Regions from separate parts of the Variovorax sp. 22077 genome, predicted to be linked through region 2. Evidence: predicted binding sites of a transcription regulator. Region 2 holds the regulator's gene; the other holds the start of a gene.
The links. Region 2 encodes sigma-54, which starts transcription at its own class of promoters, with help from an activator protein. Its sites were predicted from a motif close to TGGCANGNAANCTGCTTT; they were not measured.
Positions count from the first base shown of each region.

Region 1: ACTJLF_RS25940 (transglutaminase family protein) is a predicted target of sigma-54. The motif match lies at 9,565-9,582, and genes of this name have one in related genera.

Region 1 covers NZ_JBQEQC010000021.1:72,179-87,642, reverse strand. Annotated here, with positions in the region: gene ACTJLF_RS25965 (hemagglutinin repeat-containing protein) at 1-3,212, opposite strand, end outside; gene ACTJLF_RS25960 (alpha-E domain-containing protein) at 3,483-4,439, opposite strand; gene ACTJLF_RS25955 (circularly permuted type 2 ATP-grasp protein) at 4,451-5,947, opposite strand; gene ACTJLF_RS25950 (oxepin-CoA hydrolase, alternative type) at 6,046-6,906, opposite strand; gene ACTJLF_RS25945 (DNA internalization-related competence protein ComEC/Rec2) at 7,067-9,514, opposite strand; gene ACTJLF_RS25940 (transglutaminase family protein) at 9,656-13,183, shown strand; gene ACTJLF_RS25935 (circularly permuted type 2 ATP-grasp protein) at 13,246-15,464, shown strand, end outside.
Region 2 covers NZ_JBQEQC010000009.1:62,148-77,611, reverse strand. Annotated here, with positions in the region: gene ACTJLF_RS14950 (hydroxymethylglutaryl-CoA lyase) at 1-345, shown strand, start outside; gene ACTJLF_RS14945 (CaiB/BaiF CoA transferase family protein) at 338-1,528, shown strand; gene ACTJLF_RS14940 (Bug family tripartite tricarboxylate transporter substrate binding protein) at 1,533-2,513, shown strand; gene ACTJLF_RS14935 (LysR family transcriptional regulator) at 2,555-3,481, shown strand; gene ACTJLF_RS14930 (DUF2214 family protein) at 3,680-4,132, shown strand; gene ACTJLF_RS14925 (hypothetical protein) at 4,211-4,543, opposite strand; gene argS (arginine--tRNA ligase) at 4,675-6,360, shown strand; gene ACTJLF_RS14915 (SPOR domain-containing protein) at 6,372-7,151, shown strand; gene ACTJLF_RS14910 (thiol:disulfide interchange protein DsbA/DsbL) at 7,308-7,955, shown strand; gene lptA (lipopolysaccharide transport periplasmic protein LptA) at 8,157-8,873, shown strand; gene lptB (LPS export ABC transporter ATP-binding protein) at 8,870-9,664, shown strand; gene rpoN (RNA polymerase factor sigma-54) at 9,819-11,420, shown strand; gene ACTJLF_RS14890 (phospholipase D family protein) at 11,556-13,118, shown strand; gene ACTJLF_RS14885 (LysE family translocator) at 13,129-13,776, opposite strand; gene ACTJLF_RS14880 (YceI family protein) at 13,826-14,473, opposite strand; gene ACTJLF_RS14875 (YceI family protein) at 14,553-15,170, opposite strand; gene ACTJLF_RS14870 (cytochrome b) at 15,167-15,464, opposite strand, start outside.

The DNA of each region.
Region 1 (15,464 bases), on a different contig from region 2:
CCCTGGCCATTGATGTACCCGGCGGCGTTCGTGTTGGTGAGTGCCTGGCCATTCGTGTCGATGACCATCGCTGCGCCCGACTGGATGAGACCGGTGTCGTTGTTCAGCGCACCAGACTTCACGTCGACGGTGGTGGTTGCGGCGATGGTCCCCTTGGCGCTGTTGTCCAGTGCTCCCCCGTGGGTGTCGATGCTCAGGCTGCTGCCGAAGACCTTGCCGCCGGCGCTGCTCAGACCGCCAGTGCTCAGCGTCGTGGCGCCACCGGCTTGCAGCGTGCCACCAGTGTTGGTCGTGGTGCCCGTGGTCGTGACGGCCAGACTGCCATTGACGGCCGCGGTCGTACCTGCACTGTTGTCCAGGCTGGCGGAGGTGACCGTGGTGTTGCCGTTCGCGGCCAGTGTGCCGCCTGCGTTCGTGGCTGCACCCGAGACGGTTGCATTGAGATTGCCGACGGCGGTCAGGTTACCCGCGTCGTTCTTGAGGCTGCTGGCCGCGACGGTGGCATTGCCGCCCACCAGAATCTGTCCGGCTGCGGAGTTGTCGAGTTGACCGGCAACGGTGAGGTTCAGGTCTGACTCGCCTGCTGCCTGCAGCTTGCCACCCTGGTTGGCCATCGAGCCCGCACCGGCGGTGATGGCGCCATTGCTGGCGATGGTTCCCGCGTTGTTGGAAAGAGCGCCGCCGACATTGAGCGTCGTGGTGCCGGTGCCGTCCTGCACGATGCTGCCGCCACTTTGGTTACTCAACGAACCCGCCGTGATGTCAATCTGTTTGGCGTAGGTGGTGCCGCCGTCCTGATTGAACGCGCCGGACAGATTGACGGCCAATGCGCCGTTGCCGGTGATCGCGCCGCGCGCACCGTTGAAGCTGCCACCGGCGATGGTCAACGTACCGGTGCCGGCATGGTCGATCTTGCCGGCAATATTCGTGATGGACGCGGCCTGCAAGGTGAGGTTCTGGCCGTTGGTTGCGATCTGGCTGTTCGAGTTGTCGATGCTGCCGCTGACGGCAAGGACGGTCGCGCCGGTGCCGGTCTGCACGATCTGGCCGCCGTTGGTATTGGCGATGTTCGAGGCGTCGATCTGCAACTGGGCCGCATTGAGCTTGCCTGCGCTGTTGACCAGCGTCTGGCCGGGCTGTGCATTGGCCGAGATGGCGAGCGTGCCCGGCGTCGCGACAGTGGCACCGCTGGTGGTCACGTTGCCCTGAGCGGCTGTGATCGCAATGTTGGTTGCACCGGTCTGGCTGCCGGAGAGGTCGACGGAGGCCCCTTTGAATGTGGCGTTGCCGCCCGCGACGTTGGTGCCGGTGGAGGTCAGCGCCTGGCTGGCCGTGATGGTCATGTCGCCGGTGCTTTGCAGGTTGCCGCCGCTGCCGTCGAGGCTGCCGGTCTGGATCGCAAGCGTCCCGCCGCTGGAGATATGGCCGCTAGTGTTCAGCAACTGTTGGCCGACGTTGAGCTGAAGATTGCTGCCTGCTGAAGAGGTGTTGCCTTGGCTATTGTTCAGGGACTGACCGGTGACATTGAGGTTCTGGTTCGAGGCCAGCGTGCCGGAGGTGTTCTGGATCGCGCCAGCAACGTTGGCGGTCAGAGCACCCGTGGCCGAGATGGCACCGCGTGTGTTATCGGCAATGCCACCAACCGCCAGATTGGTATCGGACGCGCTCGTGAGCGCACCGTCGACGTTGAGCAGATCGCCAGTGGTGGTAATGCTCAAACTGCCCGCATTGAGCTTGCCGCCAGTGTTGTCGAACGAGCCGACGTTCGCGCCGAAGCTCTGGCTGACATTCAACGTACCGCCCGCATTGCTGAAGCTCGGTCCTGCGACAGCCATCGTCGCCACATTGAGCGAGCCACCCGCGTTGTTGACCTGCGGTGTATTGAGCGTGATAGGACCGCCCGCGTAGATCTTGCCCCCGTCGTTCGAGATGGTGCCACCAGCAGTGATGAAGCCTGGTGCGGGAGGTGTGTAGGTCGCGGGGGTGGAGCTACCCCCGGTACTGGTGCCCCCCAAATCCGTTGTCGGGGCCGTGGCCGTGCCTCCACCGCTGCTCGGCGTCGAAGTCCCAGGACTTGCTGTTCCCCCACCGCTTGCACCAGCACTCACAGGCTCGGCACCGATTACCCCGCCATTGGTATTGCTCAGCACCGGCGAGGCAATCGTCAGGCCCGCCGAACTACCCTGGCGGATCGTGCCGCCGCGGTTCGATATATCGCCAGGCGTGGTCAGTTCAACGCGCTGCCCTTCCAGCGTGCCGATGTTCTCGAGGCGGCCTGCTGCCGTAACGACAAGCCCCCCCGCACCAGCACCGATGCTGCCCGCGTTGCGCACGCCCAGCCCGGCTTCGCTTCCGATCAGGACGATCTTGTTTGCGTACATGCCACCCAAGGCAGCAACGTCGAGCGCAAAGGTCGGGGCGGTACCCGTGCCCGTCGTCGGTGTGACCTGGCTATGGTCGGCGCTGATCTGATTCGCGCCGGTCACCACCTTGAGTTCGCTCGCCCAGATGCTCGCGTTGGCCTGCACAGCACGCGCAAGAATGGCAGCGTAGTCGGTCTTGCTTGCATCGAGGCCCGCGCCGTCGATGGTGATGGTTCCGCCACGAACCAGGAAACTGTCGAGCCCCCCGACGGCGTTGAACTGCGGCGTGCCGGTGGTGAGCGTGGCGCGGCTGGCATTGATGAAGCCACCGCCGTCGACGCTGATGCCCGCCGGGTTCGCGATGATCACTTCCGCGCGCTGGCCGCCCACTTCGATGTAGCCGCGAAGCTGGCTGGGCGTTCCGCCGTTGACCTCGTTGAGGATGATGCGCGCCGTGCCCGTGGCCAGATTGGGGTTGCCCTGAACGAACCCACCCAGTTGGGTCTGCACGTTCACCCGGCTGTTGTTCAGGATGGCGCCGTTCGAACCGACGCTGAACTGGTTGTAGACGTTGCGCGAGACGCCCGCGGCGGAAGGCGTCTGGATGTTGACCAGCGGCACGCCATTGGGTGCCATCAGTACGGTCGGGCGAAGGTTGCCGGGGACGTTCGGGGCACCGACGATCTGGGCGTGTGCGGCTCCTGCGATTAGCACACCTGCGAGGGCGGCAGCGCCTGCGGCGGTCGTCGCCCTGCTGGCGCCCTTTCCAGTGCTGGCGGCCGTTTCCTGGACCACCATGCGCATCCCTCTGGCCGCGTTGAAGACCACGCGGTGCAAGTGCCGATTCATTGTTCTGACGCTCCCTGATAGTTGTCACGTCACATTCAAATCTGTGACGAAATGAAAGCTACGGGGCGCGATTATGAAAGAGCGGCGCTTGCGTTCAAGGAATTAATACATGCTTTTCAACGACTTAGGTTAGCCTTATCAGAAAGATTAATTCTTATGGATTAAATATTGTTGATATTTCACAACGTCAACAATTGTCAAAAATTGATGCGAAACAGGCAAAGCATCGCCTTTGCCAGAAGGGCGATGCTCCCTCATTTCGCTAGAAGATCAATGCGCCGGAACCAGAAAATCCTGGCTGATCCGCACCCCCAGCTCATTCACCCGATCGAGGAATTGCGTGAGATACGCATGCAGACCCGTCGCCAGGATTTCGTCGACGCGCGCGTATTGCAGATCGGCCAGGAGCTTCCCGGCACGGCGCTGGGTTTCAGCGCTCTGCTCGTTCTGCACCTTCGCAAGGTTGTTGACCACTTCGACCAGGCTGGCGTGCAGCGAGCGCGGCATGTCGGCGCGAAGAATGAGCAGCTCCGCCACGCGCTCGGGCTTGATCACATCGCGGTAAACCTTGCGATAGACCTCGAAGGCCGAGACGCTGCGCAGGATGGCGCTCCAGTGATAGAAGTCGTATTCCTGATCTTCCTCGGTGGCGGCGCCGAAGAACTCGCTGTTGAGGGCGTGGAACTTCACGTCCACCAGGCGCGCTGTGTTGTCGGCACGTTCCAGGAAGGTGCCCAGGCGCGAGAAGTAGAAGGCCTCGTCCTGCAGCATGGTGCCCAGCGTGACACCGCGCGACAGGTGCGAGCGGAACTTGACCCACTCGAAGAACTGGCCGGGGTCGCGCTCGAAGTCGCCCGAGCGCAGCATGCGGTTGACTTCGAGCCAGGTGGTGTTCTGCGTTTCCCAGGCTTCGGTGGTGAGCGCGCCGCGCACGGCACGTGCGTTCTCGCGAGCGGCCTTGAGGCAGGAGACGATGGACGAGGCGTTGCTCTCGTCCTTGACCATGAATTCCATCACCTCCTTGGGCGCGATCTGGTCGTACTTCTGGTTGTACCAGGGCAGCAGCTCGCTGATGGAGAGCACGCCCTGCCAGCCGTACTTGGCGACTTCGGCGGACTGCGGCAGGAGCGAGGTCTGGTAGTTGACGTCCAGCATGCGCGCCGTGTTCTCGGCGCGCTCGGTGTAGCGGGACATCCAATAGAGGTGGTCTGCGGTGCGGGACAGCATCGTTCGTGCTCCTACTGCGATTGGCTTTGCGACTGTGCGGGAGCCTTGGACTTGGGCACACGGTCGGCTTCGAGAATCCAGGTGTCCTTGGTGCCGCCGCCCTGCGACGAATTCACCACCAGCGAGCCTTCCTTGAGCGCCACGCGCGTGAGGCCGCCGGGCACCATCTGCACTTCGCTGCCCGAGAGGACGAAGGGGCGCAGGTCGATGTGGCGCGGCGCGATGCCGGCGTCGACGAAGGTGGGTGAGGTCGACAGGCTCAGCGTGGGCTGGGCGATGTAGCCGTCGGGCTTGGCGATCACGGCCTTCTTGAAGTCCTCGATCTCCGCCTGCGTCGCGGCGGGGCCGATCAGCATGCCGTAGCCGCCGGCGCCGTGCACTTCCTTGACGACCAGGTCCTTCATGTTGTCGAGCGTGTACTGCAGCTCGTCCTTGTTGCGGCACATGTAGGTGGGCACGTTCTTCAGGATCGGCTTCTCGCCGAGGTAGAACTCCACCATCTTCGGCACGTAGGGGTAGATCGACTTGTCGTCGGCCACGCCGGTGCCCACCGCATTGCAGATGACGACGTTGCCTTCGCGGTAGGCGCGCATCAGGCCCGCGCAGCCCAGGGTCGAAGTCGGGCGGAACACCTCGGGGTCGAGGAAGTCGTCGTCCACGCGGCGGTAGATGACGTCGACGCGCTTCGGCCCGCGCGTGGTGCGCATGTAGACGAAGTTGTCCTTCACGAAAAGGTCCTGCCCCTCGACCAGCTCCACGCCCATCTGCTGCGCGAGGAAGGCGTGCTCGAAGTAGGCGCTGTTGTACATGCCCGGCGTGAGCACCACCACCGTGGGCTCGGCCGTGGCCGGCGGCGCGCTGGCGCGAAGCGTTTCGAGCAGCAGGTCGGGGTAGTGCGCGACCGGCGCGATGCGGTTCTGGTTGAAGAGCTCGGGGAAGAGCCGCATCATCATCTTGCGGTTCTCGAGCATGTAGCTCACGCCGCTGGGCACGCGCAGGTTGTCTTCGAGCACGTAGTACTCGCCGTTGCCCGAGGCGTCGGGCGCCCGCACGATGTCGATGCCCGAGATGTTCGAGTAGACGTTGTGCGGCACGTTCACGCCCATCATCTCGGGGCGGAACTGGGCGTTGTTCAGGATCTGCTCGGCCGGGATGATGCCGGCCTTGATGATTTCCTGGTCATGGTAGACATCGTGAAGAAAGCGGTTGAGCGCCGTCACGCGCTGCACCAGCCCTTTTTCCATGCTGTCCCACTCGTGGGCGGGAATGATGCGAGGCAGCAGGTCGAACGGTATGAGCCGCTCGGTGCCGGAGCCGTCCTCGTCCTTGGCGCCGTACACCGCGAAGGTGATGCCGACCCGGCGGAAGATCATTTCCGCCTCTTCGCGTCGCGAACGCATCACCTCACCGGGTTGCTTCGCGAGCCATTGGTCGTAGCGCTTGTAATGCTGTCGAATCGCAGCTCCAGCGTAGGGAAGCTGCTCGTACATCTCGTCAAATTTGTGCATGGAACGACCAATCTCCTTGAGCTCGTAGCTTAGCAAGTTCAGGGCCAGTAGAACCCCTGATGCCAAGGCCGGAGACGGGCCGGATGATCTTTCCTCGCTCAGCCGGCGGAGCCCTCCTCGCTCCCCGCCTCGCTCGCTTCCTGCTTCTTGCGGGGCGACAGGAATCCCTTGATGCGCTCCCCGCTCTCGTCGCTGTAGAGGCTCGTCAGGAAGGACTCCCGTTCGGCCTCCAGCTGCTCGCGCCGGCTGCGTCCGCGCGCCGCATACACGAGCTGCTTGATGCGCGCCTGCACCTCGAACGGCCCGCGCGCAAGCTGCTGCGCCCAGGCGAGCGCGGCGGCACCGGCTTCCCCGTGCGGCACCACCTTGTTGACCACGCCCAGCTCATGCAACCGCCGGGCAGTGCACGGCGTGCCGTCGAGCAGCATTTCCAGCGCGGCCTGAGGCGGCAGAGCGCGGGCCAGCGAATCGGTGCCGCCGCCGTCGGGCGAGAGGCCGACGTTGATGTACGACATCGCGAACTTCGCGTCCTCGGCGGCCACGATGAGGTCGCAGGCCAGGCTCAGCGAGAAGCCGCCGCCCATCGCCGCCCCCTCGACCGCGGCGATCACGGGCTGCGGCGCCTCCTCGATCGCCATGAGCCATTCGTGCAGCGCGTCGATGTGGCCGCGCTGCTCGGCGGCCGGCAGCTTTCGCTGGCGGGCCAGCCGCCGCAGGTCGCCGCCTCCGCTGAAGTGATCGCCCTCGCCGCGCAGCACGATGGCGCGCACCGTGCGGAAGCCCGCGGTGGCGCGTATCGCCTTGGCCGCCGCACGGTAGACCGAGGGATTGATGGCGTTGCGCGCCTCCGGGTTACTGAGCGTCAGGATGAGCACCGGGCCTTCGCGGTGCATGTCGAGCCTGGCGCCCGACGCGGGCGCGGCGCTCGCGCTGGTGATGGCCGCAACCGCTGTCGTCATGAAACCCGCCCTGCGGTCACGCCCCGCTGCGAGCGTGGACGTTTGTACATGTTGCCCCCTTGTTGCCGAGTTGTAGCTACCCAGTAAAACGCAGGATTCTTCGGCTTGGATTCGTGAAAATGAATACCTTTAAGCTACTTTTGACAATTAATTCACAGTTTCAAGAGCCCGGGAGCTCCGAAGGGGGCAGGCGGTGCTGCCAGTACCGGGCACGCCGCTCCCGTTCGCAGGCGACGTCGGCAGGATGCAGGCTGCTCCAATGCGCGGCGCCGCAACGGGTGTTCTCGATCAGCCGCACGCCCCGGTCGAGGTAGCGCGCGACCACCTCCCGGGCCGGATGGCCGAAACGGTTGCGGTACCCCGCCTGCACGAGCACGATGCGCGGCCTGACCTGGTCGAGGAAAGCCTCCCCCGAGGAAGTCTTGCTCCCGTGATGCGGCGCCAGCAGCACGTCGGCATGCAGCAGCTGGGGCGTGCGCACGACCAGCGCCGCTTCCTGCAGCCGCTCGATATCGCCGGCCAGCAGTGCCGCCGCGCGTCCGTTGTCGACGCGCAGCACGCACGAAACCGCATTGGGCTTGCCGAAGCTGCGGTAATCGCTCTCGAAGGGATGCAGCACCTCGAAGCGCACGCCGTCCCAGCTCCACGACTGCCCTGCCTCGCAGCGCTTCGACGCACGCATCGCCTGCAGCGGGTGCGTGGCCTCGATGGAGCTCAGCAGCTCGGCCTCGGGCTGCATCGCGAGCACCGCGGGCGCGCCGCCGATGTGGTCGGCATCGCGATGGCTCACCACCAGCGTGTCGAGCCGCTCGCCGTAGGCCCGCAGCAGCGGCACCAGCACGCGGTGGCCCGCGTCGCTTTCGAGGCTGTAGCGCGGGCCGGCGTCGTAGAGCAGGCTGTGTGTGGCGGTGCGCACGAGCACCGCGTTGCCCTGGCCGATGTCTGCGGCGAGCAGCTCGAACTCGCCCACAGCAGGCCGGGGCGCCTGCCACAGCAGCACCGGCAGGAGCAGAGGAACGCCAAGGCTGCGCAGCGACCACGGCAGCCGCATCGCCAGCAACACGCCGCCGCCCACGCCGCAGGCAGCCATCCACAGCGGAGGCGCTGCCATCGACAGCGTGGCATGCGGCAGGCCGGCCAGCCATTGCAGCAGGAGTGCGAGCGCATGCACGGCCCAGGCAGCAGCGTCCCACAGGTGCGGCACCGCCACGCCGAGCATCGCCAGCGGCGTGATCACGAGCGTGACCCAGGGAATCGCCACCGCATTGGCCACCAACCCGATCAGCGACACCTGCTGGAACAGCAGCAGGCTCAGCGGCGTGATGGCCAGCGTGATGGTCCATTGCTCGCGGAAGAAGCGCAGCAGCCGAGCGGCCCCGGCGGCCTGCTGCTCGCCCGGCATTCCGGCGTCCGTCGCGAAGAGCACGCCCACCGCGACGAAGCTCAGCCAGAAGCCAGCCTGCATCAGGGCCCACGGATCGAGCGCGACCACCACGGCGGCGGTCAGCAGCCAAACGTTAGGCCATGGCCAGCGCCGACCGGTGAGACGCAGCAGCGCGACCGTCGCGAGCATCCAGACCGTGCGCTGCGACGGCACACCCCAGCCGCTGAAGAGCGCATAGAGTGCGGCCAGCAGCACGCCGCCGACCAGCGCCGCCTGCTGGGCGGGCAGCCTCAGCATCAGCCTTGCGCTGCGGCGCCAGAGCAGGCCGACCACGTGCGCAGCGAGCCAGGCGAACATCGTGACGTGCAGGCCCGAGATCGACATCAGGTGCGCCACGCCCGTGGCACGGAACACGTCCCAGCCGGCGCGGTCGATGGCGTTCTGGTCGCCGGTGACGAGGGCCGCGATCACGCCTGCGCGGGCGCGGTCGGGCACGCGCTCGAAGATCGCATCGCGCACGGCCTCGCGGGCCCGCTCGATGGGGTGGCGCCAGGTGGAGTCGACCAGCACCGGCGCCACGTCGCGCGTGCCGCTGCGCACATGGCCGCTGGCATGCAGGCCCTGCTCCCACATCCAGAGTTCGCCGTCGAAGCCATGCGGGTTGCGGTTGCCGTGCGGCGCCTTCAGGCGCACCGTCAGGCTCCAGCGCTCGCCCGCATGGAGCAAGGCGACGTCGGCGACGGCCCGGGGTGCGCGGCTCCAGAGGCTGGAGCCCTCGGCATACCAGCCGAGCGCGATGCGATCGGGGACGACGGGCAGGCCCCGCATGCCGGCATCGGCCCAACGGGCGGATTCGACATCCAGCGTGAAGCGCGTGCCGGCCTCGTTGCGCTGGGGCATCTCGGACACGACCCCCGTGACGCGCAGGTCCTGCCCTTCGAGCGCAGGGGCCAGTGCGCCTGCGGCGTAGGCCACGGCACGCCACCCCGCGAGCCCCGCGCCGGCCATCGCCCCGCAGGCCAGGGCGATGAGCAGAAGCGCCCTTCCCGGCAGCAGCCGCCAACACATTCCGGCCGTTGCGGCCCATAGCAAACCGGCATAGACCCATGCCGGCCACAGCACCGGTTGCTGCAGTTGCAAGGCCGCTCCCAACAGCGAACCGCCCAGCGCCGCGAATGCGCCGGCAGCGCCCACGGCCCGGCGTGACGCGCGATTCCGCGTCATCAGACAACTCCCGAACCCATGATGCAAACCCTCCCCGAACCCGCGCTCAATGGCGCGTTAATTGCTAAGCATCTCGGCTAGTATGCGTCTCACCAGAGACATCTTCTCGATGCAATCTGCCAGCACAGCACAAAAAAACGCATGTCCATTCACGCCGCTCTACACCACGTCACCCACTACAAGTACGACCGCCTGGTGCAGCTGGGCCCGCAGGTCGTGCGCTTGCGGCCCGCGCCGCATTGCCGCAGCAACGTCATCTCGTATTCGCTGCGGGTCGAGCCGGCCGAACACTTCGTCAACTGGATGCAGGACCCGTTCGCCAACTACCAGGCGCGGCTCGTGTTTCCAGAGAAGACGCGCGAGTTCAAGGTCACCGTCGACCTCGTGGTCGAGATGGCGGTCTACAACCCCTTCGACTTCTTCCTCGAGCCGCAGGCCGAGAACTTTCCCTTCAAGTACACGCCCTCGCAGGCCGAGGAACTGGCTCCCTACCTCGTGGCCGACCCGGTCACGCCGCTGCTGCAGGCCTACCTCGACAAGATCGACCGCAAGGAGCAGCGCACCATCGACTTCCTGGTCGGGCTGAACCAGCAGGTCCAGAAGGACGTCAACTACCTCATCCGCATGGAGCCCGGCGTGCAGACGCCGGAAGAAACGCTCACCAACGGCAGCGGCTCCTGCCGCGACTCGGGCTGGCTGCTGGTGCAGCTGCTGCGCCACTGCGGGCTGGCCGCACGCTTCGTCTCGGGCTACCTGATCCAGCTCACGCCCGACGTGAAGGCGCTCGACGGCCCGAGCGGCACCACGGTCGACTTCACCGACCTGCACGCCTGGTGCGAGGTGTTCCTGCCCGGCGCGGGATGGATCGGCCTCGACGCCACCTCGGGCCTGCTGGCCGGCGAGGGCCACATCCCCCTGGCCTGCACGCCCACGCCCTCGAGCGCCGCGCCCATCGAGGGCGGCGTCGACGAATCCGAGGTCGAGTTCAGCCATGACATGAAGGTCACGCGCATCTACGAATCGCCGCGCGTCACCAAGCCCTACACCGAAGACCAGTGGGCCGACGTGCTCGCGCTGGGCGAGGCAGTGGATGCCCGCCTGAAGGCCGGCGACGTGCGCCTGACCATGGGCGGCGAGCCCACCTACGTGGCCACCACCGACCGCGACGCGCCCGAATGGAACACCGACGCGCTCGGCCCCACCAAGCGCGGCTACGCCACCGAGCTCGTGCACAAGCTGCGCGCCGAATACGGCAAGGGCGGCTTCCTGCACTTCGGCCAGGGCAAGTGGTACCCGGGCGAACAGCTGCCGCGCTGGGCGCTGTCGATCTTCTGGCGCGCCGACGGCCAGCCGCTTTGGCACGACCCCGACCTGTTCGCCGACGAGCGCTTTCCCACGCACTACACGAGCGAGGACGCGCGCCGCTTCACCAACCTGCTCGCGCAGAAGCTCGGCCTGACCGAGCGCTACATCCAGCCAGGCTACGAGGACATCTACTACTACCTCTGGCGCGAACGCCGCCTGCCGGTGAACGTCGACCCCTTCGACTCCAAGCTCGACGACGAGCTGGAGCGCATGCGCCTGCGCCGCGTGTTCACGCAGAAGCTCGACGCGGTGATCGGCTACATGCTGCCGCTGGAACCCGGCAACGCGAACCGCGACGCCCCCGCGCTCGAAGGCCCGGCCTGGAAGACCGGCCCGTGGTTCCTGCGCGACGACCGGCTCTACCTCATTCCGGGCGACTCGCCCATGGGCTACCGCCTGCCGCTCGACTCGCAACCGTGGGCCAGCAAGGGCGACTACCCCTACATGATCGAGCGCGACCCGAACGCGCAGCGCGGCGCGCTGCCGAGCGGGGCCGACTACCAGGCGCGCTACGCCATGGCCGCGGGCGATGCCGGCGGCGCCGCGACGGGGCTGGGTGCCGTTCCCTATACCTTCGGCGCTCCGCCCGCCGTGCCCTCTTCGCTGCGCATGCAGACGCCGGGCGCCGCGAGCGACGGCGAAGGCCATGGCGTGGACGACAACGACACCGCCAACTCCGTCGATCCGACGGTCAACCGCCAGCCACGGCGCGGCGAATCCGCCCACTGGATCACCCGCACCGCGCTGTGCGTCGAAGTGCGCGACCCGCGCCGCGCGAACGGCCCCGCCGCCGAGAAGAAGGGCAGCGCCTCGGGCGTGCTCTACGTCTTCATGCCGCCGCTTGCGCGCCTGGAGGACTACCTCGACCTCGTCGCCGCCGTGGAAGCCACCGCGCGCGACCTGGGCGTGCGCATCGTGATGGAAGGCTATCCGCCGCCGCGCGATCCGCGCCTGAAGCTGCTGCAGGTCACGCCCGACCCGGGCGTGATCGAGGTCAACATCCATCCGGCCCACAACTGGAAGGAACTGGTCGACCACACCGAGTTCCTCTACAACGCCGCCTTCGAAACCCGCCTGTCGGCCGAGAAGTTCATGACCGACGGCCGCCACACCGGCACCGGCGGCGGCAACCACTTCGTGCTGGGCGGCGCGACGCCGGCCGACAGCCCCTTCCTGCGCCGGCCCGAGCTGCTGGCCAGCCTGCTGCTGTACTGGCACAACCATCCATCGCTGAGCTACCTGTTCTCGGGCATGTTCATCGGCCCGACGAGCCAGGCGCCGCGCGTGGACGAGGCGCGCAACGACCAGGTCTACGAGCTGGAGATCGCGCTGAAGGAGATCGCGAAGAACCGCGAGATCTACGGCCAGAACATGCCGGCCTGGCTGGTCGACCGCACGCTGCGCAACATCCTGATCGACGTCACGGGCAACACGCACCGCAGCGAGTTCTGCATCGACAAGCTCTACTCGCCCGACTCCAGCACCGGCCGCCTCGGCCTTCTGGAACTGCGCGCCTTCGAGATGCCGCCGCACGCGCGCATGAGCATCGCGCAGCAGCTGCTGATCCGCGCGCTGGTGGCCCGCTTCTGGGACGAGCCCTACAAGGCGCCCGTCACCCGCTGGGGCACCGAGCTGCACGACCGCTTCCTGCTGCCGACCTTCGTGAAGATGGACTTCGACGACGTCATCAGCGAGATGCGCCAGGCCGGCTTCGCCTTCGATCCCGACTGGTTCGCGCCGCACTTCGAGTTCCGCTTCCCGCTGGTGGGCCAGGTTCAGGCGATGGGCGTGGAGCTGTCGCTGCGCAATGCGCTCGAGCCCTGGCACGTGATGGGCGAGGAAGGCGCGGTCGGCGGCACGGTGCGCTATGTGGATTCGTCGCTGGAGCGCATCGAAGTGCGCGTGACCGGCCTCAACGAGAGCCGCCACGTCGTCACCGTCAACGGCAAGGTGCTGCCGCTGCAGCCCACGGGCGTGACCGGCGAATTCGTTGCCGGCGTGCGCTACAAGGCCTGGAACCCGCCTTCGTCGCTGCACCCGAGCATCAAGGCCCATGCACCGCTGACCTTCGACCTGGTCGACACCTGGATGAAGCGCTCGCTGGGCGGCTGCCAGTACTTCGTGGCCCACCCGGGCGGGCGCAACTACGAGACCTTCCCGGTCAATGCCTACGAGGCCGAAAGCCGCCGCCATTCGCGCTTCACCCGCACCGGCCACACTCCCGGCCTGCTGCGCACGCCGCCGGCCACCATCGAGCTGCCGGGCAGCCGCGAATTCCCGTTCACGCTCGATCTGCGGCGCTGAGGGGACATCCGTCACACTGCCCGAACGGCCCCCCGTGACGGCAGTGTGACAATTACCCCCCTGTGGAACCTTTGAACGAATCCCTGTTCGACGCCCAGGCACTGGAGTTTCCGGCGGCCCTGGCGTCGGCGCTCGCCCCGCCCGCCCTGCCCGGCCATTTCGACGAAATGCGCGGGCTGGCCACGCCGGCGGCGCCGCTCCGGCCGGCGCCCGGGCCTTCGACAACGGCCCCAGCCCCGGCCGCCCCGCAGCTCTACGATGCCGCGGCGGGCCAGTCGCAGTCCCAATCCCAGGCACAGCCCAATCCCCAGCCCCCTTCGCAGTCACCCACGCAGTCACCCACGCAGTCGCCCTCCCAGCCGACCACCCAGTCGCAATCCCAGGCGCAGACACAGGTCTCCGGCGAGCCACCGCCGCTCACCCCGGCCTGGAACGCCTTCTTCGAGCAGCTGGGCCCGGGCGGCTTCAACGACCTGCCCCGTCGCGCGGCCAGCCTGGAGCGGCAGATCCGCGACAACGGCGTCACCTACAACGTGTACGCAGACGCCAACGGCCCGCAGCGGCCCTGGTCGCTCGACCTGTTCCCGCTGATCGTCTCGCCGGAGAGCTGGAGCCGGATCGAGGCCGGCGTGCTGCAGCGCGTGCGCGTGCTCGACCGCGTGATGGCCGACGCCTACGGCCCGCAGCAGCTGCTGGCCGAGGGCCTCATTCCCCCCGCGCTGGTACGCGGCCACCCCGGCTACCTGCGCGCGCTGCACGGCGTGAAGCCGCCGGGCGACACCTGGCTGCACATCGCCGCCTTCGACCTGGCGCGCGGCCCCGACGGCAACTGGTGGGTCGTCTCCCAGCGCACGCAGGCGCCCTCGGGCCTGGGCTACCTGCTGGAGAACCGCCTCGCCATCACGCGGCAGTTTCCGCAGGCCTTCGAGGCGCTGCACGTGCAGCGGCTGGCCGCCACCTACAGCGCCATGATGGAAGGCCTGCAGCGCATGTGCCCGGCCGGCGTGCCGCCGCACATCGCGCTGCTCACGCCGGGCCCGTACAACGAGACCTACTTCGAGCACGCCTACCTCGCGCGCTACCTCGGCGTCACGCTGGTCGAGGGCAGCGACCTCACGGTGCGCGACCAGCGGCTCTACCTGAAGACGCTGCAGGGCCTGCGCCCGGTGCACGGCCTCATCAAGCGGCTGGACGACCAGTTCCTCGACCCGCTGGAGCTGCGCCCCGACTCCACGCTCGGCGTGCCCGGCCTGCTGCAGGCCATCCGCGCCGGCAACGTGCTGGTGGCCAACATGCCGGGCTCGGCCTTCCTCGAATCGCCCGCGCTGCTGGGCTTCCTGCCCGGGCTGGCGCGCCGGCTGATCGGCGAGAAGCTCATGCTCCCCGCCCTGCCCACCTGGTGGTGCGGCGAGCGCGCCGCGCTCGAATCGGTGCTGCCGCAGCTGGGCGACTGCGCCATCAAGCCCACCTACCCCGGCTTCGACGGCCGCGCGAGCTTCGACGCCGTGCTCGGCAGCCACCTCGGCCGGCGCGAGCTCGACGAATGGGCCGGCCGCATCGTGCGCGAGGGCGACGTCCACACCGTGCAGGGCTACATGCCGCTGTCGCAGATGCCCACCTGGGCCAACGACCTCGGCCCGGGCCACATCGCGCCGCGCGCGGTGATGCTGCGCGTGTTCGCGGTGAGCGATGGCGCGCAGTCGTGGCGCGTGCTGCCCGGCGGCCTGGCGCGGCTCACCGAGCCCGACGCGCAGTTCGCCTCGATGCAGCGCGGCGGCAGCAGTGCCGACGTGTGGGTGCAGACGCACGGCGAGGTCGACCGAACCACGCTGCTGCAGCCGCACAGCACGCCGGCGTCGCTCGCGCGGCATCGCGCGCCGGTCACCAGCCGCGCGGCCGAGAACATGTTCTGGCTGGGCCGCTACACCGAGCGTGCCGAGAACGCGGTGCGCCTGGCCCGCCTCACGCTGAGCCTGCTGGGCAGCGAAGACCAGTCCTCACGCCCGCTGCTCGAATGGCTGCACCGCATGGCGCTGCGCAATGCGCTGGTGCCCGCCGGCGTGCCGAGCGCGCCGCAGTCGCGACGCGTGTTCGAGCGCGCGCTCATCGCCGAATTGGGCGACGTGGCGCGCGGCGGCAGCGTGGGCTTCAGCCTGCGCTGCATCCGACAGGCCGCGGCCGCGGTGCGCGAGCGGCTCTCGCAGGACACCTGGAACCAGATCGTGCGCACCGAGGCCGACTTCCTGCGCCGCTGCGCCGAGCAGGCCGACGAAGGCAGCTT
Region 2 (15,464 bases):
GAGATCGGAAGCCACGCCGGTGCGGCCCACATGCACAACACGCGCGGCCTCGGCATCGCCAACTGCCTGGCGGCCTGGGAGGAGGGCGTGCGCACCTTCGACGCTTCGCTGGGCGGTCTCGGCGGCTGCCCCTACGCGCCGGGCGCCTCGGGCAATGCGGTCACCGAAGACCTTGTCTTCATGTTCGAGGCCATGGGCGTGCGCACCGGCATCGACATCCAGAAACTCATCGCGGCGCGCGCGCCGCTCATGGCCGGCCTGCCCGGCGAGCCGGTCTACGGCATGACCCCGGAAGCCGGATTGCCCAAGGGCTTCGTCCAGGAACACAACGCACAACATGTCTGAAGCCAACCCCCTGCCGTACGCCGGCGTCCGCGTCGTCGAGTTCACCCACATGGTCATGGGCCCGACCTGCGGCCTGCTGCTGGCCGACCTGGGCGCCGAGGTCATCAAGGTCGAGCCCATCGAGGGCGACAACACCCGCCGCCTGCTGGGTTCGGGTTCGGGCTTCTTCCCGACCTTCAACCGCAACAAAAAGAGCATCGCGCTCGACCTGAAGCAGCCCGAGGGCGTGGAGGCCGCGCTGCGGCTCATCGCCACCGCCGACATCGTCAGCGAGAACTTCAAGCCCGGCACCATGAAGAAGCTGGGGCTCGACTACGACACGCTGGCCAAGCTCAACCCGCGCCTCATCTACGTGAGCCACAAGGGCTTCCTGCCCGGCCCCTACGACCACCGCACCGCGCTCGACGAGGTGGTGCAGATGATGGGAGGCCTGGCCTACATGACCGGCCGCTCGGGCGACCCGCTGCGCGCGGGCACCAGCGTGAACGACATCATGGGCGGCATGTTCGGCGCCATCGGCGCGATGGCCGCGCTGCGCCAGCGCGACATCACCGGCAAGGGCTGCGAGGTGCAGTCGGCGCTGTTCGAGAACAACGTGTTCCTGGTCGCGCAGCACATGATGCAGTTCGCCGCCACCGGCAAGGCGGCCGACCCGATGCCCAGCCGCATCTCGGCCTGGGCGGTGTACGACGTCTTCACCGTGAAGGACGGCGAGCAGATCTTCCTGGCTGCCGTGAGCGACAAGCAGTGGGCCATCTTCTGCAAGGCCTTCGGCCTGGACGAGATGCTGGCCGACCCGCGCCTGAAGACCAACAACGACCGCGTGCTGGCGCGCGAATGGATGATGCCCATCCTGCGCTCGCACCTCGCGAACCACAGCGCCGCGGAGCTCGCCGCGGTGTTCGAGAAGAACGAGCTGCCCTTCGCGCCCATCACCCGGCCGCAGGAGCTGTTCGACGATCCGCACCTCAACGCCACCGGCGGCCTCGCGCCGGTGCGCATGAACGACGGCAGCATGGCCAACGTGCCGCTGATGCCGTTCACGCTCGACGGCGAACGCCCGGGCATCCGGCTGCAGCCGCCGCGCATCGGCGAGCACGGCTATGAGCTGCTGAAGGAAGTGGGCTACAGCGACGAGGACATCGCTGCGCTCCAGGCAAGACACATCACACTCGGAGACTGACCTCATGTTTTTCAATGCACGGCGCGCCTTGCTGGCGTGCGCCGCAGCCGCCGCATGGCTGAACGCCGCCCCCGCCCTTGCGGACACCGCCTGGCCCGACAAGCCGGTGCGGCTCATCGTTCCCTACACGCCCGGCGGCGCCACCGACATCGTGGCGCGGCTGGTCGCGCAGAAGCTCGCCGACGACACCAAGTGGACCTTCATCGTCGACAACCGCGCGGGCGGCAACGGCAACATCGGCATGGACGTGGTGGCCAAGGCCAAGCCCGACGGCTACACCATCGGCCTGGGCCAGACGGCCAACCTCGCGATCAACCCGACGCTGTTTCCCAAGATGCCCTACGACGCATTGAAGGACCTGGTGCCGGTGTCGGTCGTGGCCTCGCAGCCCGTGGTGCTGGTGGTTCGCGCCGACGCGCCGTTCAAGACGCTGGCCGACCTGGTTTCCGCCGCCAAGGCCCGGCCGGGCGAGATCCGGCAGGCGCTCGCTGGCACCGGCACGCTGGGCCACATGGCCGGCGAGGTGCTGGCCAAGCGCGCGGGCTTCAAGGTGCTCAACGTGCCGTACAAGGGCGCGGCTCCTGCCATCACCGACCTGCTCGGCGGCCAGACCGACTACATGTTCGCCACGCCGCAGGGCGCGCTCTCGATGGTGAAGGGCGGGCGCCTGCGCGCGCTGGCCGTCACCTCGGCCAAGCGCCTGCCGGTGATGCCCGACGTGCCCACCGTGGCCGAGAGCTACAAGGGCTTCGAGGCGGTGGACTGGAAGGCGCTCGTCGCCCCGGCCGGCACCAGCGCCGACATCGTGAAGAAGCTCAGCGCCGCCGTCGACAAGGCGCTGGCCAAGCCCGCGACCATCTCGCAGCTGCTGGCCGAGGGCAGCACGCCCGTGGGCGGCACGCCGGAGCAGGCGGCGCAGTACATCAAGGCCGAGCATGCGCGCTGGGGTGCGGCAGTCCGCGAGGCGGGCGTCCGGCCGGAATAGGCAGGCGCTCTCCGGGTGGCGGGCGATATAGTTCCCGCCCCATGGACCGCCTGAAGCAACTCGAATCCTTCGTCTCGGTCGCGACGCGCGGCAGCCTCACGGCCGCGGCCAAGGCCGAGGGCGTGGCGCCCGCGATCATGGGTCGCCGGCTCGATGCGCTGGAGGAGCGCCTGGGCGTCAAGCTGCTGGTGCGCACCACGCGCCGCATCACGCTCACGAACGAAGGCAGCTCCTTCCTCGAAGACTGCCAGCGCCTGCTGGCCGAGTTCGCCAATGCCGAGGCCAGCGTGAGCGCCGGCGGCCTCAAGGCCAGCGGCCACCTGCGCGTGACGGCGCCCGCGGGCTTCGGCCGCCGCCACGTCGCGCCGCTGGTGCCGCGCTTCCATGCGCTGCATCCCGAGGTGACGATCTCGCTGAACCTCAGCGACCGCGTGGTCGACGTCACCGGCGAGAGCTTCGACTGCGCGGTGCGCGTGGGCGACCTGCCCGATTCGTCGCTGGTGAGCGTGCGGCTCGCCGACAACCGCCGCCGCTGCGTCGCCACGCCGGAGTTCGTGCGCCGCCACGGCAAGCCGAAGCATCCGGGCGAGCTCTCGCGCTTCGCCTGCCTCACGCTGTCGAGCGACGCCTCGCAGACGCGCGGCTGGGCCTTCCGCGTCGTCAACGAGGAGGGCAACCAGGAACTGATCCACCTGCGTCCCAGCGGCCCGCTCGACTGCTCCGACGGCCAGGTGCTGCACGACTGGTGCCTCGCCGGCCACGGCATCGCGTGGCGCAGCACCTGGGAGGTCGAGGCCGAGATCGATGCCGGCCTGCTCGTGCCGCTGCTGGAGGAATTCGCGGCGCCGCCCAACGGCATCTACGCGGTGTTCGCGGGCGCCAAGCACATGCCGCTGCGGGTGCGGCTGTGGCTTGATTTCCTCAAGGAGCAGTACGGCAACCCGGATTTCTGGGGCGGAAGGGCCTGAGTTCAGCCAACGGCTGCACAATCTGTTCACATTTGAAATCCGGCTGATACGCCCCCCACGCTGACAGCCGCCGAGGTCCTTCGCGGAACAACGGGGAACCGGCTTCGCCGGGCCTCGGGTGTCGCCCCCGGATGGGGGTGGCGAAGCGACACGAAGTGCGCGCAGCCTTGGGGGCGAGCCATCCTGAAAGCTCCACCGATGACCCTGGAAGCCATCCTTGCGTACCTTCACCTGCTCGCCATCCTCACGATGGTCGTCTTCATCTCCAGCGAGGCCGCGCTGTGCCGCGTGCAGTGGCTCAACGCGGCGGTGGTCGAGCGGCTGGCCAAGGTCGACATGGTCTACGGCATTGCGGCCATCGCGGTGCTGGCCACCGGCATCGCGCGCACCTGGTGGGGCGTGAAGGGCACGGCCTGGTACTGGACCAACCCGCTGCTGCACGTGAAGCTGGGGCTCTTCATCATCGTGGGCGTGCTGTCGATCTTCCCGACGCTCACGTACTTCCGCTGGCGCAAGACGCTGCGCGCCACCGGCAAGCTGCCGCCCGAGGCCGAGATCGTCAAGACGCGCAAGCTGGTGATGGTCCAGGCGCACCTGATCGCGCTGATCCCGCTGGTGGCGGTGTTCCTGGCGCGCGGCTTCGGCAAGTAGCCCGGGATCGGCCGCGCAAAGCAAAAGGCCCGCTTTCGCGGGCCTTCCTTCATGGCTTTGCAGCCAGCGCGGTGCCGATCAGGCCTTCGCCGCGTCGGCGGTGCACTTCTTGACGAAGCTGTTCTTGGCGGCGCCGGCCAGCGGCTTGCCGTTCTTGTCCACGGCCTTGGCTTCGCAGGAGGGAGCGGCGGCGGCCTTGGCTTCCTTCTCGCACTTCTTGATGGAGCTGGCCTTGGCGGCACCGGCGAGGGCCTTGCCATTCTTGTCCACGGCCTTGGCTTCGCAGCTTGCGCCGGCGGCGGGGGCTGCTGCCGCGGGTGCGGCGGCCGGCGCGGCGGCCTTGTCTTGAGCCTGTGCTGCACCGAAGGAAAGGCAGGCACCGAGTGCAAGCAGGGAAAGGAGCTTCTTCATGGTGATGTGTCCTCGCTAGGTTGAGTTGTGACAGGTTCCCCGCCTCGGGGCCGACCATCGTAACGGCGCAAGTCAACGATCGGATGACCATCGTCAACTGATCCCGGGTTTGCCCCCGGTAAAATTTCAGGATGCTATTGGTCAAACAGGAGCTGCTCGCGGCGCTCGCGAACACGCTCGAATCCCTCTCGCCCGGCGCCGGCCCCAAGGCCGCGTTCGAGTCGCCCAAGATGGCCGCGCACGGCGATTTCGCCTGCACGGCAGCCATGCAGCTCGCCAAGCCGCTGGGGCGCAAGCCCCGCGACCTGGGCGAGGAGCTGCGCGCCGCACTGCTCGCGACCCCCGCGTTCGCCCAGTGGGTCGACGCCATCGAGATCGCCGGGCCCGGCTTCCTCAACATCCGCCTGAAGACGGCTGCCAAGCAGCAGATCGTGCGCGAGGTGCTGTCGGCCGGGAATACTTTCGGCCAACAGCCGGCCACCGGCGAGAAGGTGCTGGTGGAGTTCGTCTCGGCCAACCCGACCGGCCCGCTGCACGTGGGCCATGGCCGCCAGGCGGCGCTGGGTGATGCCATCTGCAACCTGCGCGCCTCGCAGGGCGAGAGCGTCTGGCGCGAGTACTACTACAACGACGCCGGCGTGCAGATCCAGACCCTGGCCAACAGCACGCAGCTGCGCGCGCGCGGCTTCAAGCCGGGCGACCCCGAGTGGCCCAGCGGCGAGAAGGCGGCTGCATACAACGGCGACTACATCGCCGACATCGCGGCCGACTTCAAGGCGAAGAAGACCGTCAAGTCGGAAGACCGCGAAGTCACCGCCAGCGGCGACATCGAGGACATCGACGCCATCCGCGAGTTCGCCGTGGCCTACCTGCGCCGCGAGCAGGACCTGGACCTGCAGGCCTTCCGTGTGCGTTTCGACCAGTACTACCTCGAGTCCAGCCTCTACACCAGCGGCCGCGTCGAGGACGCCGTGCGCAAGCTCGTGGCCGCCGGCAAGACCTACGAGCAGGACGGCGCGCTGTGGCTGAAGTCGACCGACTACGGCGACGACAAGGACCGCGTGATGAAGAAGCAGGACGGCACGTACACCTACTTCGTGCCCGACGTCGCCTATCACATCGCCAAGTGGGAGCGCGGCTTCCACAAGGTCATCAACATCCAGGGCACCGACCACCACGGCACCATCGCCCGCGTGCGCGCCGGCCTGCAGGCCGTGGGCGAAGGCATCCCCGAGGGCTACCCCGACTACGTGCTGCACACCATGGTGCGCGTGATGAAGGGCGGCGAGGAGGTCAAGATCAGCAAGCGCGCCGGCAGCTACGTCACGCTGCGCGACCTGATCGAGTGGACCAGCACCGACGCGGTGCGGTTCTTCCTGCTGAGCCGCAAGCCCGACACCGAGTACACCTTCGACGTCGACCTCGCGGTGACGAAGAACAACGACAACCCGGTCTACTACGTGCAGTACGCCCATGCGCGCATCTGCTCGGTGCTGGCCGGCTGGGGCGGCGACGCAACATCGCTGAAGGACGTCGACCTGTCGCCGCTGGAAAGCCCGGCCGCCCAGGCGCTGATGCTGCTGCTGGCCAAGTACCCGGCCATGCTGACGGCCGCCTCGAAGGACTTCGCCCCGCACGACGTGACCTTCTACCTGCGCGAACTGGCCGCCAGCTACCACAGCTACTACGACGCCGAACGCATCCTGGTCGACGACGAGAAGGTGAAGCTGGCCCGCCTGGCGCTGGTCGCCGCGACCGCGCAGGTGCTGCACAATGGCCTCGCGATTCTCGGCGTCAGTGCACCGAGCAAGATGTGAACCCCCTCACCATGAAGAAGACAAGAAGTCAACGCGGCAACATCGTCATCGGCCTGATCATCGGGCTGGTGCTCGGCCTGGGCGTCGCGCTGGGCATCGCGGTCTACGTGACCAAGGTGCCGATCCCGTTCGTGACCAAGACGCAGCGCGGCGGCGCCGAGCAGGACGAGGCCGAGGCCCGCAAGAACCGCGACTGGGACCCGAACGCGCCGCTGGCCGGCAAGGCCGGCGCGCCCAAGCCGGCGACGCCGGCCGCCCCGGCAGGCCCGGTCAACCCGATCACCGGCGAGCCCGCCACCGGCAACACCGCCGCCGCTCCCGGCGGCGCCTCGCCCGGCACCGCGCCGCCGGTGCCCGTGGTGGTGGCGCCCAAGCCGCCGCGTACCGCCCCGGTGCCGGCCGAGGCCAACGCCCTGCCGCCGTCGAACGATCCGCTGGGCGACCTGGCCCGAGCCCGGTCGGGCAGCGTCTCCGGCTCCGGCAGCACGACCACCGCGTCGGCCGCGCCGAGCAGCAGTGGCAGCAACGCCGGCAGCAGCGGCTCCGGCCCCGATCCCTTCATGTACTTCGTGCAGGCCGGCGCCTTCCGCACCACCGAGGATGCCGAGGCCCAGCGCGCCAAGCTGTCGCTCATGGGCGTCGAGGCCAAGGTCACAGAGCGCGAGCAGGCGGGCCGCACCGTCTATCGCGTGCGCGCCGGCCCCTTCAACAAGAAGGACGACGCCGACCGCCTCAAGGAACGGCTGGACGGCGGCGGCATGGATTCGGCGCTGGTCCGCGTGCAGCGCTGAGCCGGCGTCATCTGCCCGGCAACCGACACGAATAGCCCCCAAACTTCGCCGCGCGGCGTTTGCCGCCACCATCCACAGCCTCGGGCGCGCCGGATGCGGGGGAACTCCCCGCCGCGCGCCGGCTCAGTCTGCCGTAATAACTGGAGAGCTCTTTCAATGAAACGTCGTGACTTTTCGCTGGCCGCAACCTCGCTCGGGCTGCTGTCCCTGGGCGTCAACCCGGCCCACGCCCAGGCGCGTGTGCCCAAGGCCGGCTCCGAGTACCTGGTGCTCGACAAGCGCGTGCCGGTCGACGCGCCCGCCGGCAAGGTCGAGGTGGTCGAGTTCTTCTCGTACAACTGCCCGCACTGCAACGACTTCGAGCCGTCGCTGGAGGCCTGGCTCAAGACGATCCCGAAGGAAGTCTCCTTCCGCCGCATTCCCGTTCCCTTCGTGGGCAACGACGTCGAGGCCAAGCAGCGCCTGTACTACACGCTCGAAGCCATGGGCAAGGTCGACGAGTACCAGCCGAAGGTGTTCAACGCGATCCACGCGCAGCGCCAGAACGTGAACGGCGACGCCAACATCATCGCTTGGGCCACCGCCAACGGCCTGGACGCCGCCAAGTTCAAGGAAACCTTCACCTCCTTCGGCGTGGCCAGCAAGGCCAAGCGCGCCTCGCAACTGACCGACGCCTACAAGGTGGCGGGCGTGCCGGCGATGGCCGTGGCCGGCCGCTGGTATGTCGACGGCGAGACCGCCGGCAACATGACCAAGGTGCTTCAGGTCGTGAACTATCTCATCGGCGAGGCCAAGAAGGGCTGACCCCCAGGCTTCGCGCACTTCGTGTCGCGCGCGCCTTCCCCCTTGCAGGGGGCAACACCAGCGGCCCGGTGAAGCCGGTTCCGCCGTGTTCGGGCATGAAGCCGGGAAGAAAGTCAAGCCCGCCTAGGCGGGCTTTTTCATCTGTGCGGGCGGGGCAGGAGCACGCAGCCGCATACAATGCCGAGCAAGTTTCGTGCCTCTATGACATTGCACTCTCACCCCACCACCTCCTTCCTGCGTCGCATCGGCCGGCTGGCCGTCGGCGCCCTGTTGCTGGCAGGCCTCGCGTCGGGCGCCGTGGCCGAGACCGCCGACCGCTCCAAGCCGATGAACATCGAGTCGGACGCGATGCGCTACGACGACCTGAAGCAGACCAGCGTGTTCACCGGCAACGTTCTGGTGACGAAGGGCACGATCATCATCCGCGGCGCGCGGCTGGACGTGCGCCAGGACGCCGAGGGCTACCAGTACGGCGTGGTCACCGCGGCGCCCGGCAAGCGGGCCTACTACAAGCAGAAGCGCAATGCGCCCGACGAGTGGATCGAGGGCGAGTCGGAAGTCATCGAGTACGACAGCCGCGCCGACAACGTCAAGTTCATCCGCAACGCCGTCATGCGCCGCCTGCTGGGCGCCACGCCCAACGACGAGAGCCAGGGCGCGCTGATCGTCTACGACCAGAGCAACGACACCTACACCGTCAACGGCTCGACCGTGCCGCCGAACACCGCCGTCAACGCCTCGGCCCCTGGCGGCCGCGTCCGGACCATCCTCACTCCCAAGGCCGCCACCGCGCCGGCCCCGGGCGCTCCGGCTCCGGCCGGCGGTGCCAAGGCCCCTGCGCCGGCGCCCACCCCGGCTCCCGGCGCCGGCCTGCGCCCGAGCACCACGCTCAGTGACCAGGGAGACACGCGCAAGTGATCGAATCCGCAGGAACCCAGGACGCCAGCGGCACACCGGGCAGCCGCTTGGTCGCGCGCGGCCTGAAGAAGAGCTACGGCAGCCGCACCGTCGTGAAGGACGTCTCGCTCGACGTGCAGAAGGGCGAAGTCGTCGGGCTGCTCGGGCCGAATGGCGCGGGCAAGACCACCTCGTTCTACATGATCGTGGGGTTGGTGCGCGCCGACGCCGGCGACATCTCCATCGACGGCGAGCCGATCGCGCACATGCCGATCCACCGCCGCGCCCGCATGGGGCTGAGCTACCTGCCGCAGGAAGCCTCGATCTTCCGCAAGCTCACGGTCGAGGAGAACGTGCGCGCCGTGCTCGAGCTCCAGAGCGAGCCCGACGCGAAAGGCAGGCTGGTTCCCCTGTCGAAGGAGCACATCGAGGAGCGCCTGACCGACCTGCTGGTCGACCTGCGCGTCGACCATCTGCGCGATTCGCCCGCGATGGCGCTGTCGGGCGGCGAGCGCCGCCGCGTCGAGATCGCGCGCGCCCTGGCCACGCAGCCGCGCTTCATTCTTCTGGACGAGCCCTTCGCCGGCATCGACCCGATCGCGGTGATCGAGATCCAGCGCATCATCAGCTTCCTGAAGGAGCGCGGCATCGGCGTGCTCATCACCGACCACAACGTGCGCGAGACGCTGGGCATCTGCGACCACGCTTTCATCATCAGCGACGGGCACGTGCTGGCACAAGGCACGCCTTCGGAGATCGTCGACAACGCCGAGGTACGCAGGGTGTACCTGGGCGAGCACTTCCGGATGTGATCATGTTGCGAGGGTCAACGGCAAGCGTGATCGCCATGCGCGTGGAGCCCCTTCGCGAGGGCTGGTGTGCACGGCCGCCCGAAGCGGCCGGTCCGCTCCCGGCAGGGAGCTGGCGTGGCGCGCGGCGTGCTGCCTCGGGGGGAGCCGTCTTCTCATGAAGCAGGGGTTGTCCCTTCGCGTTTCGCAGCACCTGGCGCTCACGCCGCAGCTGCAGCAGTCGATCAGGCTGCTCCAACTCTCCACGCTCGAGCTGAGCCAGGAAGTGGAGCAGATGCTCGACGAGAACCCGTTCCTGGAGCGCACCGCCGAGGAGGCCGTGCGCGAGGAATTCGGGCTCGACACCGCCGACGCGCCGGTCCCTCGCGATGACGGCGGCGATGGCAACGACGGCGAGGGCGACTTCGCCCCCTCGGCCGCGAGCAGCAGCAGCGCGACTTCTTCCACGGAAGGCACGGCAGTCGCCGACGCCGACGGCCCCGCCGCCGAGATCGCCGAGCGCGAGCCCGACTGGGAAGGCGACGGCACCGTCGACATGGCGCCCGACGACAGCGAATGGGGCAGCGACGCGCCCGCGCGCCAGAACAACGCCGGCGACGACGAGCGCGCCGATGCCACCGAGCTCGCGCGCAGCCAGGAGTCGCTGCAGTCCTTTCTGCACCGCCAGGCACTGAGCCTGCGGCTCAACGAGAGCGACAGCGCCGCGCTGCGCTTCCTCATCGAGTCGCTCAACGAGGATGGCTACCTCGAAGACTCGCTGCCCGCGCTGGCCTCGGGCCTGGCGGGTGACGACAACGACGAATTCGACGACCTCGTGCACCACTTCCAGGTGGCGCTGGGCCTGCTGCAGAGCCTGGAGCCCGCCGGCGTCGGCGCGCGCGACCTCGGCGAATGCCTGAGCATCCAGCTGCGCGCCATGGCGAGCGACGACGAGACCGAGGAAGAGGAACTGGTCCGCAAGACGGCGCTGGCCATCTGCAAGCAGCCCATGGAGCTGCTCGCGCGCCGCGACTTCAAGCGTCTGGCCACGCTCACCCGCAGCAGCGAGGAGCTGGTGCGCTCGGCGCTGCAGGTCATCGCGCGGCTGGAGCCCAAGCCGGGCCGGCGCTTCGTCGACGTGGAGCGCAACGTCATCGTGCCCGACGTGATCGTCACCAAGACCGGCCGCGGCACCAACGTGAAGTTCCGCGTGATGCTCAACCCCGACGTGATGCCGCGCCTGCGCGTGCACGACATCTATGCCGGCGCGCTGAAGTCGCACAAGGGCGAGGGCAGCCAGGCGCTGTCGCAGCGGTTGCAGGAGGCGCGCTGGTTCATCAAGAACATCCAGCAGCGCTTCGACACCATCCTGCGCGTGAGCAACGCCATCGTCGAGCGGCAGAAGAGCTACTTCGTGCACGGCGAGCTCGCCATGCGCCCGCTGGTGCTGCGCGAGATCGCCGACGAGCTGGGCCTGCACGAATCGACCATCTCGCGCGTGACCACCGCCAAGTACATGGCCACGCCCTTCGGCACGGTCGAGCTCAAGTACTTCTTCGGCTCGGCGCTGGGCACCGAGACCGGAGGCAACGCGTCGAGCACCGCGGTGCGCGCGCTCATCAAGCAGTTCGTCGGCTCCGAGAGCGTGAAGAAGCCGCTGTCGGACAGCCAGATCTCCGAGATGCTGAAGGAGCAGGGCATCGAGTGCGCGCGCCGCACCGTCGCCAAGTACCGCGAGGCGCTGCGCATCGCGCCCGCCAACCTGCGCAAAGCCTTGTAACTGGCACACCCCCAGGCTATGCGCACTTCGTGTCGCTTCGCCAACCCCCTTGCAGGGGGCAACACCTGCGGACCGGCGGAGCCGGTTCCGCGGTGTTCCTGGAATGGGCTTGCGTGGCGTTGGACGGTGGCTGCGGTGTTCGCCCTGCTCGTGCTGCTTGTCACGGGCTGCGCCACGCTGCCCGACGAGGCCCCGCGCCCGCCCACCAAGACCATCGCCGTCTCGGCCGACACGGCGCTCGGCAGGATCGCGCTGGCCTCCCAGCCCGACCCCGACCTGAGCGGCTTCCGCCTGATGCCCGGCGGCGACTTCGCCTTCGACACCCGCATCCAGCTCGCGCGCCGCGCGCAGCGCACGCTGGACGTGCAGTACTACCAGATCGAGAACGACGAGACCGGCCGCTACCTGCTGCGCACCCTGCGCGACGCCGCCCAGCGCGGGGTGCGCGTGCGGCTCTTGATGGACGACCTCTATACCTCCGGCGAGGACGAGCTGCTGCTGGGCCTGGCCGCCACGCCCAACGTGGAGCTGCGCCTGTTCAACCCCTTCCCGGCAGGCCGCGGCAGCCTGCTGAAGCGCTTCACCGCCTCGCTCTTCGACTTCAGCCGCGTCAACCGCCGCATGCACAACAAGCTGTTCATCGCCGATGGCGCGATGGCGGTGGCGGGCGGGCGCAACATCGGCAACCAGTACTTCAGGCGCACCTCGGGCGAGAACTTCATCGACCTCGACACCTTCGTCACCGGCGCGCTGGTCCCGCGCCTTGGCAGCCTGTTCGACCAGTACTGGAACAGCGTCTACGTGCGGCCGATCCAGTCGGTCGTGGGCAGCAGCCTCTCGCGCGAGGAGCTGCAGCAGCGCTTCGAGCTCGCCACCGGCCCCGAGACCACGCCCCCGCCGCCCAAGCCCGCGCCCAACGACCTGCTGGGCTACAGCCCGATGGCCGAGGACCTGGACGCCGGCAAGCTCGGCCTGATCTGGACCACCGCCGAAGCCTATGCCGATTCGCCCGAGCGCGTGATCGGCAAGACCGCCTCGTATGGCGGCGTGCCGCTGCTGGACGTCGACAGCGTGCGCTACAACGTGGTCGAGCAGATGCGGCGCGCGCGTTCGGAAGTGACGATCGTCTCGCCCTACCTGATCCCCGGCGCCTCGGGGCTGGAGGTGATGCGCGAGATCCGAGGGCGCAACGTGAAGATCAGCGTGGTCACCAACTCGCTCGCCGCCACCGACGAGCCGCTGGTGCACACCGCCTACCGCCGCTACCGGCCCGACATGCTCAAGCTGGGCGCCGACCTCTACGAACTGAGCACCAACCGCACCCGCAGCAGCGTGAGGCTGGGCCTCTTCGGCACCTCGGTGGGCAGGCTGCATGCCAAGTCGGCGGTGATCGACCGGCGCATTCTGTTCGTCGGCTCGATGAACTTCGACCCGCGCTCGGAAACGCACAACACCGAGATCGGCCTTTTCATCCGCAGCCCCGAGATGGCCCAGCAGGCGCTGAAGCTCATCGACGTGCTCAAGCAGCAGGGCGCCTATAGGCTGCGCTTCGCCGAGGGCAGCAACGAGTCGCGCATCGAATGGGTCAGCGACGATGCCGGCAGGCTCACGGTGCTGACCGAGGAGCCCGATTCCCGCTTCTGGGACCGGACCATGCTCGAGATACTGGCCCCGCTGACGCCGGAGAGCCTCCTGTAGCCGCGCAGCCTCAGGTGCCGCGCACGGCCGACCACACGAGCCGCAGGCCCAGCAGTCCCATCACGCCGCCTGCCGCCCGGTCGATCCAGACCTTGTAGCGCAGGTAGGCCGAACGCGGCGCCGCCGACGAGAGCGCCAGCGCCACGATCGAGTACCAGCCCGTCTCGATGCAGAAGATGACCGCCGGCACGGCGAGCGCCAGCACCAGCGGCACCTCGCGCGGCAGGAAGGCCGCGAAGATGCTCGCGTAGACCACGGCCGTCTTCGGGTTGCTCACCTGCGTGGCCAGGCCCAGCAGGAAGGTGCGCCTGCCGCGTCCCTGCAGGCGCTGCGCCGGATCGCCGGCCTCCTGCGCCACGGCCAGCGGCTGCCGCGCGCCGCGCCAGATGCGCACGCCCAGGTACACGAGGTACGCCCCGCCGAGCCCCTTGATCGCCAGGTAGAGCGCCGGCACCGCGAGGAACGCCGCCTGCAGCCCCGCCAGCGCCGCGATCGCGAACACCAGCCCGCCCGCGCCCATGCCGAGCGCGGCGGCGAGGCCGTCGGCGCGCGAGGTCACCGCGGTGCGTGCCACCATCACGAAGCTGGGGCCCGGGCTCATCGCGCCCACGGTCATGGCGCCGGCGATGCCGAGCAGGGCGAGGGTGGTGTCGATCATGGCCGTGTCTCCTTCTTTTCGTTCTGCTTCTTCGTACGGCGCGAGGCCGTCACTGCACGTTGACCGCCTCGACCTGCACCAGCAGCTTCACCTTGTTCTCGAAGCCGAAGTTCAGGCCCCAGGTGATGCCCCAGTCGCTGCGCTCCACGGTGGTCTCGAAGTCGCCGCCGCACACCTGGCGGTTGATCAGTGGGCTCAGGTAGCAGTTGAAGCGCACGGCCTTCAGCGTCACCGGGCGGGTCTGGCCCATCAGCGTGAGCCTGCCGGGCACGTCGACCACCTTGTCGCCGGAGAAGTCGATGCGGTCGGCCACGAAGCGGCCGGTCGGAAACTCGGCCACGTTGAAGAAGTCCTTGCTCTGCACGTGTCGGTTGAGCAGGTCGACGCCGGTGTTGATGGAGCTGATGTCCATCGTGATGTCGACCTTGCCGCTGGTGCCGGTGCCGTCGATCTGCACCGAGCCGTCCTTGGTGCTGAAGCGGCCGCGGTTGGTGGTGGTGCCGTAGTGGCCCATCTCGTACATGACGAAGGTGTGGGTCGGGTCGATCACGTAGTTGGCGTTCCTGGCCGGACCGCCCGCGGGCTTGGCGGCGGCGGCTGGCGCGAATTCCGATGGCAGCTGCACTTGTTGTTGTGCGTTGGCGATGCCGGTGAATGCGGCGGCCGACAGGGCCGTGGCGAGGAGGAGCTTTTTCATGGCGTTGTCTGCCTGAGTCATGAAAGAGAGGAAAGAAGAAATCCGGAATGTCCGCGCGAGGAAGGAAGGGGCTGCGGCTTCACAGCGGCCCGAGCCCCGAGAGGGTGAACCTGAAGCGCACCTGCACCTCGTTGCCGACCACCGAGGTGTCGGTCCATTCGCCTTCGCCCACCTTGTAGTCGAGCCGCTGGATCGTAAGGCTTCCGGTGGCCACCGAGTAGTTGCTCCCCGGCGCCGGCGCGATGCTGACCGGCACCGTCACCTGCCTGGCAACGCCCTTGATGGTGAGCTTGCCCGCCATCTCGAACCTGCCTTCGCCCAGCGCCTTGATGGCGCTCGACTGAAAGCTCGCCTGCGGAAAGTGCGCGGCGTCGAACCAGGGCTGCTTGGGCAACTCGGCGTCGCTCATCGGCACGCCGAAACCGGCGCTGGCGGTGTCGATCTGCAGCGCGACGCTGCCGCCATCGGGCTTCTTCGGGTCGAAGGCCACCTGCGCGTCGAACTTCCTGAAGCTGCCTTCCACGGGCACGCCCATCTGCCTGGTGACGAACACGATCTGGCTCTTGTCGGCGACCAGCTTCGCGGCGGGGGGCGCGGCCGGGCCGGCGCCGGCCGGCAATGCCGCCACAAGCGCCAGCAGCGGGGGAAGAAGCCGCGAAAGGCCGCGGCAAAGAAGGCGGGAAGGAAGTGAGTTCATGATCCGGCAGATTCCTGTCGTGGCCCCGGCCACATCCGTTTGAGCAGACCGTCGCGGTCGATCCAGTGGTGCTTGAGCGCCGCCGCCACGTGCAGCAGCGTGATGCCCGCGAGCGCGAAGGCGCAGTTGCGATGCAGCGGCTGCAGCACCGCCTCGGCAAGATCGTGATCGGCGGCCATGAAGTCGGGCAGCGCCAGCACCCCGAACCACGAGACCGGCATGCCCATGGCCGAGCTGTAGGCCCATCCGGACAGCGGCACGGCGAAGAACAGCAGGTACATCAGCGTGTGGCTG